DNA from 4 places in the Rhizobium sp. SU303 genome. Region 2 is predicted to be linked to each of the others. Evidence: predicted binding sites of a transcription regulator. Region 2 holds the regulator's gene; each other region holds the start of a gene.
The links. The regulator LexA, encoded in region 2, represses DNA repair genes until DNA is damaged. The targets are predictions, from matches to a motif close to TGTTCNNNNTGTGTTCNG.
Positions count from the first base shown of each region.

Region 1: the regulator LexA is predicted to act here: its motif matches at 1,561-1,578, upstream of dnaE (DNA polymerase III subunit alpha).
Region 3: the regulator LexA is predicted to act here: its motif matches at 1,008-1,025, upstream of RlegSU303_RS01190 (ATP-dependent helicase).
Region 4: the regulator LexA is predicted to act here: its motif matches at 1,309-1,326, upstream of dinB (DNA polymerase IV).

Region 1 is NZ_CP088095.1:1,446,725-1,448,925, reverse strand. Features, by position in the region: gene dnaE (DNA polymerase III subunit alpha) at 1-1,324, opposite strand, end outside; gene RlegSU303_RS07220 (DUF5680 domain-containing protein) at 1,828-2,201, shown strand, end outside.
Region 2 is NZ_CP088095.1:1,970,103-1,972,303, reverse strand. Features, by position in the region: gene RlegSU303_RS09915 (VOC family protein) at 1-228, opposite strand, end outside; gene lexA (transcriptional repressor LexA) at 427-1,146, shown strand; gene RlegSU303_RS09905 (ComEC/Rec2 family competence protein) at 1,127-2,201, opposite strand, start outside.
Region 3 is NZ_CP088095.1:242,745-244,945, reverse strand. Features, by position in the region: gene RlegSU303_RS01205 (hypothetical protein) at 1-140, opposite strand, end outside; gene RlegSU303_RS01200 (BON domain-containing protein) at 256-516, opposite strand; gene RlegSU303_RS01195 (hypothetical protein) at 699-965, shown strand; gene RlegSU303_RS01190 (ATP-dependent helicase) at 1,073-2,201, shown strand, end outside.
Region 4 is NZ_CP088095.1:755,791-757,991, reverse strand. Features, by position in the region: gene dinB (DNA polymerase IV) at 174-1,262, opposite strand; gene RlegSU303_RS03625 (hypothetical protein) at 1,444-1,752, shown strand; gene RlegSU303_RS03620 (hypothetical protein) at 1,762-2,201, opposite strand, start outside.

The sequences.
Region 1 (2,201 bases), 520 kb from region 2:
TCACCTCTTCGCGGCGGTCCTGGCAGAAATCGATGTCGAAGTCGGGCATCGAGACGCGTTCCGGATTGAGGAAGCGCTCGAAGAGCAGCGAAAAACGCAAGGGATCGACGTCGGTGATCGTCAATGCATAGGCGACCAGCGAACCGGCGCCCGAACCGCGGCCGGGACCGACCGGAATGTCATGCTGCTTGGCCCATTTGATGAAGTCGGCAACGATCAGGAAGTAGCCGGGGAAACGCATGCGCTCGATGACGCTGAGTTCGAAATCCAGCCGTTCGCGATAATCCTTTTCCTCGTAACCCGGCGACATGCCGAGCGTTGCAAGCCGCATGTCCAGTCCTTCGACCGCCTGGCGGCGCAGCTCGCTCGCCTCGGCGCGTTCGGCCTCCTCGGCATCGTCGGTCGCACCGGTGAAGCGTGGCAGGATCGGCTTTCGCGTCTTCAGCGCGAAGGAGCAGCGCGTGGCAATCTCGATCGTATTTTCCAGTGCTTCCGGCAGGTCGGCGAAAAGCTTGACCATCTCGGCCCGGCTCTTCAGATAGTGATCCGGCGTCAGGCGAAAGCGGCTGTCGTCGGAGACGATGGCGTTGTGCGCGACCGCCATCAGCGCATCATGGGCGTCGTAATCGTCGCGTGTGGGAAAGAAGGCCTCGTTGGTCGCAACCAGCGGCAGGTCGTGGGCGTAGGCGAGCCCGATAATCTTCTGCTCGTGCCGCTTGTCGTAAGTGCCGTGCCGTTGCAGCTCGACATAGAGCCTGTCGCCGAAGAGACGCTTCAGCGTGAGCAGCCGGACTTCCGCCTGAGCGGGATGGCCTTCCTTGATCGCCACGTCAACCGGCCCGGTCAAGGCGCCGCTCAATGCGATCAGTCCTTCCGTGCCTGCCTCCTCCAGCCAGGAGGCGCTGATATGAACAGCCTGGTTGCTCTCGCCGCCAAGATAGGCCCGGCTGACGAGATCGACCAGGCGTTCGTAACCGGCATCCGTCGCGGCAAGAAGAACGATCGACGGCAGCTTGACCAGGGCCTGCTGGCCGCCGCGCTTTTCCGTTTCCAACCCGTCTCCCATATCGATCGAGACCTGGCAGCCGATGATCGGCTGCAGGCCGTCTTCCATCGCCTTCTGGGAGAATTCGAGGGCGACGAACAGATTGTTGGTGTCGGTAATCGCAATCGCCGGCTGGCTGTCGCTGGTCGCCTTGTAGAGGATCTTCTTCAGCGGCAGTGCGCCCTCGAGAAGCGAATAGGCGGAATGGACCCTCAGGTGGATGAAACCTGGCGTGCCGCCGGTCGCCTCACCCGTTGAACCCTTTGCTGTACCCGCCATGACATGCCTTCCCAATCACCCGAATGAATCGGACGCATTGTCGGCATAGAGGGCGATGATGTCCAGAAGAAGTCCCGCGTCCGGACCGCATGACTACCATGCGATCCCCTGAAAAGTTTAGAGCGCAATCACGATGAGCGAGAAGCTGGCAACGAACATTGCGATGGAGGTGAATGCTGCGATATCACGGATCATGTCAGTCATCGGGCTCTCCTTTACTCGTTATGTTTTCAATTTGTTCCATGTATGTTCTGTTGTCAACAGGAATCTTTTCCTTCTTTCTTGTGTTCGAAAATCCCAGGAAATAGGCGACGAATCGGCTAAGGTCCGGCGCTCGATGTGATCGGCAGCAGCCTTGCCCCTTTCCCGATCCGCCGCAGATTGGTCATGGTGCTCAGGCAGCAGACCTCCTCAGGGCGGCTCTTTATTTCTCACCTATGTTCCCTTTTTGTTCTTTACATGCCGCGGCATATTTGCCAGCATCGGGCCGAGAGGAGAATGACATGCTCGACATTGCGAGGCTGAACGAATTCCTCGTGGAGGCGAAGGCTGCGACCTATGTCGGCGGCGGCGTGGCGCGCGCGCCCTGTCGGCCGGGTGCCCACGATATCGGTTACGAACGCGGCGACTGGCGCTATCTCGACAGCTATTTCGGCGGGACCGATTTCGCCGGACAGGAAGTGGTGTGGCTTGCCGACGAGCCCGTCTGGGCGATGAATTATTTCGGCTGCGTCATTGCGCCTGAGCTCATCGACGGCACAGCAGCCGGAGCAGTGATCAAGGCTGCACTTTCGGCGATGTACCGCGAGGGCCGGTTTCTTGGCGGGATGGAATTCGACCATCCGTTCGGCAGCTATATCGACAGCAGCGAAGGCGG
Region 2 (2,201 bases):
GCCTTGCCGCGCCGATGCCTCGCTCTCCTCGACGCTCGCAATCCCGAGCGGCTCCAGATAGGTCTTGTCGGCAAAAAAGACGCAGGCATTCTCCGTTCCGAAGGGATGGCGCGCATCGGCGGCAACGGTGAAGCCGAGCTTGCCGAGCCTCTCGCGCGCCAGATCGATGTTGACGACCGGCAGCACGACATGATCCAGCGGGTGCGGTTTGGCGGAATGCTCGTTCATGATGTCCCTCCTGGAAACGGCAAGAGATTTGCGACGGCGCGCCCCTCAACGCAAGAGATGTGTCCCAATCCGGCGAATGAAAATAAAAATCTCAACGAGTTGGCGCCAAGTTTTACGGAAATTTAGCTACTTGCGGAACACATATGGAACATATAGTGTCTGTTCTGGATTTGTTTCAATCACGAGGTCACAACGTCGATGCTCACGCGCAAACAACAGGAGCTTCTCCTTTTCATTCATGAGCGCATGAAGGAATCCGGCGTTCCGCCATCTTTCGACGAAATGAAGGATGCCCTGGACCTCGCCTCCAAGTCCGGGATTCATCGCTTGATTACAGCGCTTGAGGAGCGAGGCTTCATTCGCCGCCTACCGAATCGCGCCCGCGCGATCGAGGTCATCAAGCTTCCGGAGGCCTACAGCCCCAGCATTCAGCCCCGGCGCGGCTTTTCGCCGAGCGTCATCGAGGGCAGCCTCGGCAAGCCGCAGCCGGTTGCTACTCCTGCTCCCGCAAAACCCGTCGCCGACAACGCCAACTCGGTCTCCGTGCCGGTCATGGGCCGAATCGCTGCCGGTGTGCCGATCTCGGCGATCCAGAACAATACCCACGACATCGTCGTTCCGGCCGACATGCTCGGCTCCGGTGAACATTATGCGCTCGAGGTCAAGGGCGATTCGATGATCGACGCCGGCATCTTCGACGGCGACACCGTGATCATCCGCAACGGCAGCACCGCAAGTCCTGGCGACATCGTCGTTGCTCTCGTCGACGACGAAGAAGCGACACTCAAGCGCTTCCGCCGCAAGGGCGCCTCGATCGCGCTGGAAGCGGCCAACCCAGCTTACGAGACCCGGATTTTCGGGCCGGACCGTGTCAAGGTTCAGGGTAAACTCGTCGGTCTCATTCGCCGATATCACTGACATTGGCCAGGCCGGATTCGGTAAAACTGTTGCTGCGCCAGTCATAGGCACGATGGCGCATCCATGGCCGCGACAATACATCGAATGCGGTTGCGACCTCCAGGCCGGTGTCCGTGAAGCGCAACTCGATGGAACCGGTCCTGCGCAACGTCTCACCGGTGAAGAGCGTCGCACCTGAACGGCAATTGTTGAAGCGAAGGCGGACCGACGTCACGACGATATCGGCCGCGTCGCACGCCGGGCCGAGATAGGCGGCGTTGTCGATGACGGTTACCACCCGACCATTGCCAAGCCTTGATATGCACCAGGCCTTCTTGACGCAGGAAAAGCGGTTTGCGTCACCGCCCGCTGCGGCCGTCCGCATCGCGGTCCTTGCTTCGTTCTGCTGATCGCGGGAAAGCCTGACGCGGCGGTCTTCTCCCTCAGGCGGGATAGCAGGACCATCCAGCATCTTCGGCGGATCATGCCTCGGCAGGACCAGCGCTCTCTGCCACTGGTCGAAGATGAAGTCCGGCGGTCTTTCACGGTTGGAAGCCATTGCCGCCGCCTCGACGACCGCGACGAGACTGCCATCCTCCGAAATCACCAGATCCGGCGGCCGGGGAACCGGCAGAAGCAGCAGGATGAGTGTTGCGACCGCGATGATCGATGTGCCGACATGGCGCAACCGGGTGCGGAGCAGCGTCAGCAGCAGAAAGCCTGCCACGGCGACGGCGAAATACCAGGCGGGCAAGCGGCCGACGTCGATATTGCCACCCCAGCCGGACACCGTCTTTGCGACCGCGATCACCAAATCGAGGCCAAATCCGACGATCTTCCAAGCCCAAACATCCAGACCGAAAGGCATGAGCAGCATCGCCAGCAGGCCTGCCGGCATGATGATGAAGGAGATGATCGGCATCGTCGCGAGGTTTGCCGGCAGGCCGTAGGCGGTCAGGCGATGAAAATGCTCGATCGAAAACAGCGCGGTTGAAAAACCGCCGATCAGCGAGGTCAGGAAGACGCCGCCGAAGAAACCGGCAACCGTAACGAACGGCCGGATGATCGGCAGCTTC
Region 3 (2,201 bases), 1.7 Mb from region 2:
GTATATTCGTTGAGGGCGATCTGGTCCTTCGGCAAAGCGGAATAATTCGTGCCGGTTTCGAGCGATGCATGGGCGGGGCCGGCAAGGACACCGCAACCCACTATCAAGGTCGTTGCCCAGAGGCGAGGAAGCAGCTGCATGGGAGTCTCCAGCGTTTAGGTCCGGCATTTCAACACGCGGGAGAGCACTTGGTTCCCTTTATGCGTTGCAAGGACAGTTGAGCACAGGGCCGGCGCAGCATCCCATCTTTCGACTTCAGCGTCGCAGCAGGCGGCTGCGCACATAGCCTCGACCGACGACGCTCTCGGCGATCTCGATCGCCCGCTCGACATCGCCCCGCCGGCGCACGGAACCTTCCAGGATGACATATGAGCCTAAAGTGGTGACGATGATGTCTATGGCTTCGATATCGCCTGCGGCATGAAGTGCGCACTCCACCGAGGCGCGTGTTGCCGCGTCGATGTGATCCTGCCGGCCGGATTCCCCATAGTTCGTGAATGCTGCAAAGCCGAGCACAGTGACCGTCTCCTGATGTCAGTTGATATCTGTTAACGCCGCGGCGAGGCATTTCGTTGCGGTGCGCCACGCATGGAGGAGCCTATTTGAGAGCGCTTCCTATGGACCCTGGCATGGACGACCCTTGGCGAAAGACGTCGCGACTTCCATATCTGGCTGCAGTCGAAAGAGGGATGACGACGATGAAAGCGCTTCTGCCCGCCTTGTTTGGCGGGGCATTGCTTGCCGGCTGCTCTGCGGCCGATACGCCGGCGCTGGAACCCATTCCCGGCAGCATTACCTATGGCGGCCAGCCGCGAACGAAGCTCAGCAAGTCGCCGGTCGGCAGCGCCATCTACAACCAGTTCTACAACGGTACGGGCCAGCGCGTGGAGGAAACCTATATCCTTCAGCCCGACCGCAGCCTGAAGCTGGTGCGGCGCGAGATCGGCCCGGATTTCCCCGACTGAAATGTTGCTCGCGCGCCAGATCGCTTGACAGAGGCAGCAATCGCGAACATTCAAGGAACATCTAATCTTTCCGCGGTGATTCTGCGGGAGCCCGACCGGACGGCTGGATGTATCTCGAAAAGCTCAATCCGCAGCAGCGCATGGCCGTCGAGCACGGCACGCTCATCGACGGCAGCCATATTGCCGGGCCGCTGCTGGTCATTGCCGGCGCCGGCTCCGGCAAGACGAATACCTTGGCGCATCGCGTCGCCCATCTGATCGTCAAGGGCGCCGACCCCCGCCGCATCCTGCTGATGACCTTCTCGCGCCGGGCAGCCGCCGAGATGGCGCGGCGTGTCGAACGCATCTGCCGCGACGTGCTCGGTTCGAATGCCGGCGTGATGGCGGATGCGCTTTCCTGGTCCGGCACCTTCCACGGCATCGGCGCGCGGCTGCTGCGCGATTATGCCCAGCAGATCGGCCTCGACCCCGATTTCACCATTCACGACCGCGAAGACAGCGCCGATCTGATGAACCTGATCCGGCACGACCTCGGTTTCTCGAAGACGGAAAGCCGCTTTCCCACAAAGGGCACCTGCCTTGCCATCTATTCCAGGGCGGTGAATTCGGAAACCGCGCTCGACCTCGTGCTGCGCGACGTCTTTCCCTGGTGCGCAGGGTGGGAGAAACAGCTGCGCGAACTTTTCGCCTGTTATGTCGAGGCCAAGCAGAGCCAGAACGTGCTCGATTACGACGATCTGCTGCTCTACTGGGCGCAGATGGTTGGCGAAGCGATGATTGCCGAGGATATCGGCAGCCGTTTCGACCATGTGCTGGTCGACGAATATCAGGACACCAATCGGCTGCAGGCCTCGATCCTGCTGGCGCTGAAGCCCGAAGGTCAGGGGCTGACCGTCGTCGGCGACGATGCGCAGTCGATCTATTCCTTCCGTGCCGCGACAGTGCGCAACATCCTCGATTTTCCCGCCGCCTTCAGCCCGGCCGCCAATATCGTCACACTCGACCGCAACTACCGCTCGACGCAGCCGATCCTCGCGGCCGCCAACGCCGTCATCGATCTCGCCTCGGAGCGCTTCACCAAGAACCTCTGGACCGAGCGGCAATCGTCCGAGCGGCCACGCCTCGTCACCGTGCGCGACGAGGCCGAGCAGGCGCGGTATATCACCGACATGGTGCTCGACAATCGCGAGGAAGGCCTCACGCTCAAGCAGCAGGCCGTGCTCTTCCGCGCCTCGC
Region 4 (2,201 bases), 1.2 Mb from region 2:
ACTTCGGAGATCCGACGAGGTTCCGGCCCGGCTCGAAATCGGGTGCGATTTCATGGAACACTGGCCGCCGAAATCGCGGATATCCGGTTGGATGAAACCAATGCGGCGACGGACGGTCGTCGCCGTCGTTCAAGGATGCGCACCAGGCCCCTGCGGCAGCCGATGCTGGCGCTCTAAAAAGCCAGCCGCAGCTGCGGCGCCGCGGCCGGTGCTCGTCCTTCCAGCGAAGAGAGGGTGACGCCGAGCAGCCGTATGCCCTTTCGCGGCGGAAAGATCGGCGCGAGCAGCAGGTTGACCAGCTCCTCGAGGTCGGCGATTGCCGGCAGCGGTGCCGGAACCGTCTTGCTGCGAGTGACCTGGCTGAAGTCGGCATATTTCACCTTGAGCGTCACTGTCTTGGCGGCGATCCCGTTGGCCTCGCAGTAAGCCCACACCTTTTCGATCAGCGGCTGGAGACCTTCGCGAGCCGGCTCGAAAGCGTGGAGGTCCTGTGAGAAGGTATCTTCCGCGCCGACCGATTTGCGCACCCGGTCGGGCTTGACCTGGCGCTCGTCGATGCCGCGGGCGATGCCGTAAAAATAGGGGCCCGACTTGCCGAAATGCTCGACGAGGAACTCGAGTGTCTTCTCCTTGAGATCGGCGCCTGTTTCGATCCCGAGTTGATGCATCTTCTCAGCGGTTGCCGGTCCGACGCCATGGAATTTCCGGACGGGAAGCTGCTCGACGAAGGCCGGCCCGTTCTTCGGCGTGATGACAGCCTGGCCGTTCGGCTTGTTGAGGTCGCTCGCCATCTTCGCAAGAAATTTGTTGTAGGAAATCCCGGCCGACGCGTTGAGGCCGGTGACTTGCTTGATCTTGGCGCGAATCTCCAGAGCGACCTCGGTGGCGATCGTCATGCCTTTCAGATTTTGCGTCACATCGAGATAGGCCTCGTCGAGCGACAGCGGCTCGACCAGCGGCGTGTATTCGGCAAAGATCTCACGGATCTGCTGCGACACCGCCTTGTAGACGGCAAAGCGCGGCGGCACGAAGATCAGGTCAGGACATTTGCGCTTGGCAGTCACCGACGGCATTGCCGAGTGGACGCCGAATTTACGGGCCTCATAACTCGCCGCCGCCACCACACCCCGGGCGGCCGAGCCGCCGACGGCAATCGGTTTGCCGCGCAAGTCCGAATTATCGCGCTGCTCGACCGACGCATAAAAAGCATCCATGTCGACATGGACGATTTTGCGGACGGGGGGTGAGCTTATCTCGTTCATGGCGGTTTCAGCGATCGCGATGGGATCGGCATCTGAAATTGCGCGCCGAAACAAAAACAGAACATAGCAGGCCTGGGACGCGATATCAACAATTCCAATGGGCGGCTCGGACCTGCCGTCGAAACTACCAGCCGCCCAAGGCGTTCTCATCCTGTGAAAAATGAAAATAAGGAGGCAGCCAATGGCGGACGACAGCACGATCACGATCCGAGCCACATTCGAAACACGCGAAGCCGCTGATCTCGCGGTCGAACATCTGGTTCAGCAGCATGGGGTTTCGAGGCCCGACATCTTTATCCGGTCGGCAAGCGACCGGAACAGTGCGGGTTCGGCGCCATCAGGCGGGGATATCTCTCATGACGATGGCGCCCGTCGCGATGCGCCGCTCGAAGGCGAGATCGAGGTCTCGGCGGATATCGCATCCAGCCAAGTCGCCGCCGTCCAGCGCAGTCTCCGAGCTGCCGGCGCAGTGCGTGTATCGAGCCGCTGAGACCCAGCCTCAAGGCAGCATCCTCACAAACGGCAAATGCGGATCGAGGCGGGCGAGCAGATCGAGAGCGTAGGCGGCGCGCAGCAGGCGGTCGGGGCGCGTCTGGCCGGAGGCGGCGGCCAGCTGGCCGACGAGGCTGCCGGGAAGCGCCAGGCCTGCTTCGCCAAGCGTGCGCCCCAGGCGTTGCATGCGCTGCAGCCGCTCCGGATCCTCCATGCGGCCGCCGAGTTCGGCGAGCGCCAGGATTTCGTCGAAGGCGGTGGAGATCAGCCGCTGGCTGGCGGCCTGCGGGCGGGCCAGCGCTTCGAAGCGCATCGGTTTGCGCTCCGGCGCGCCGGGCAGCGTCAAGCTTTTGGTGAGGCGCGAGAGTAAGCTCGGCTTTTGCGCGGTCGTGGTTGCCGGCGCCGGCGGCAGGTCGAGGAGGGTCAGGCTGTCGGTTCCGAAACCGA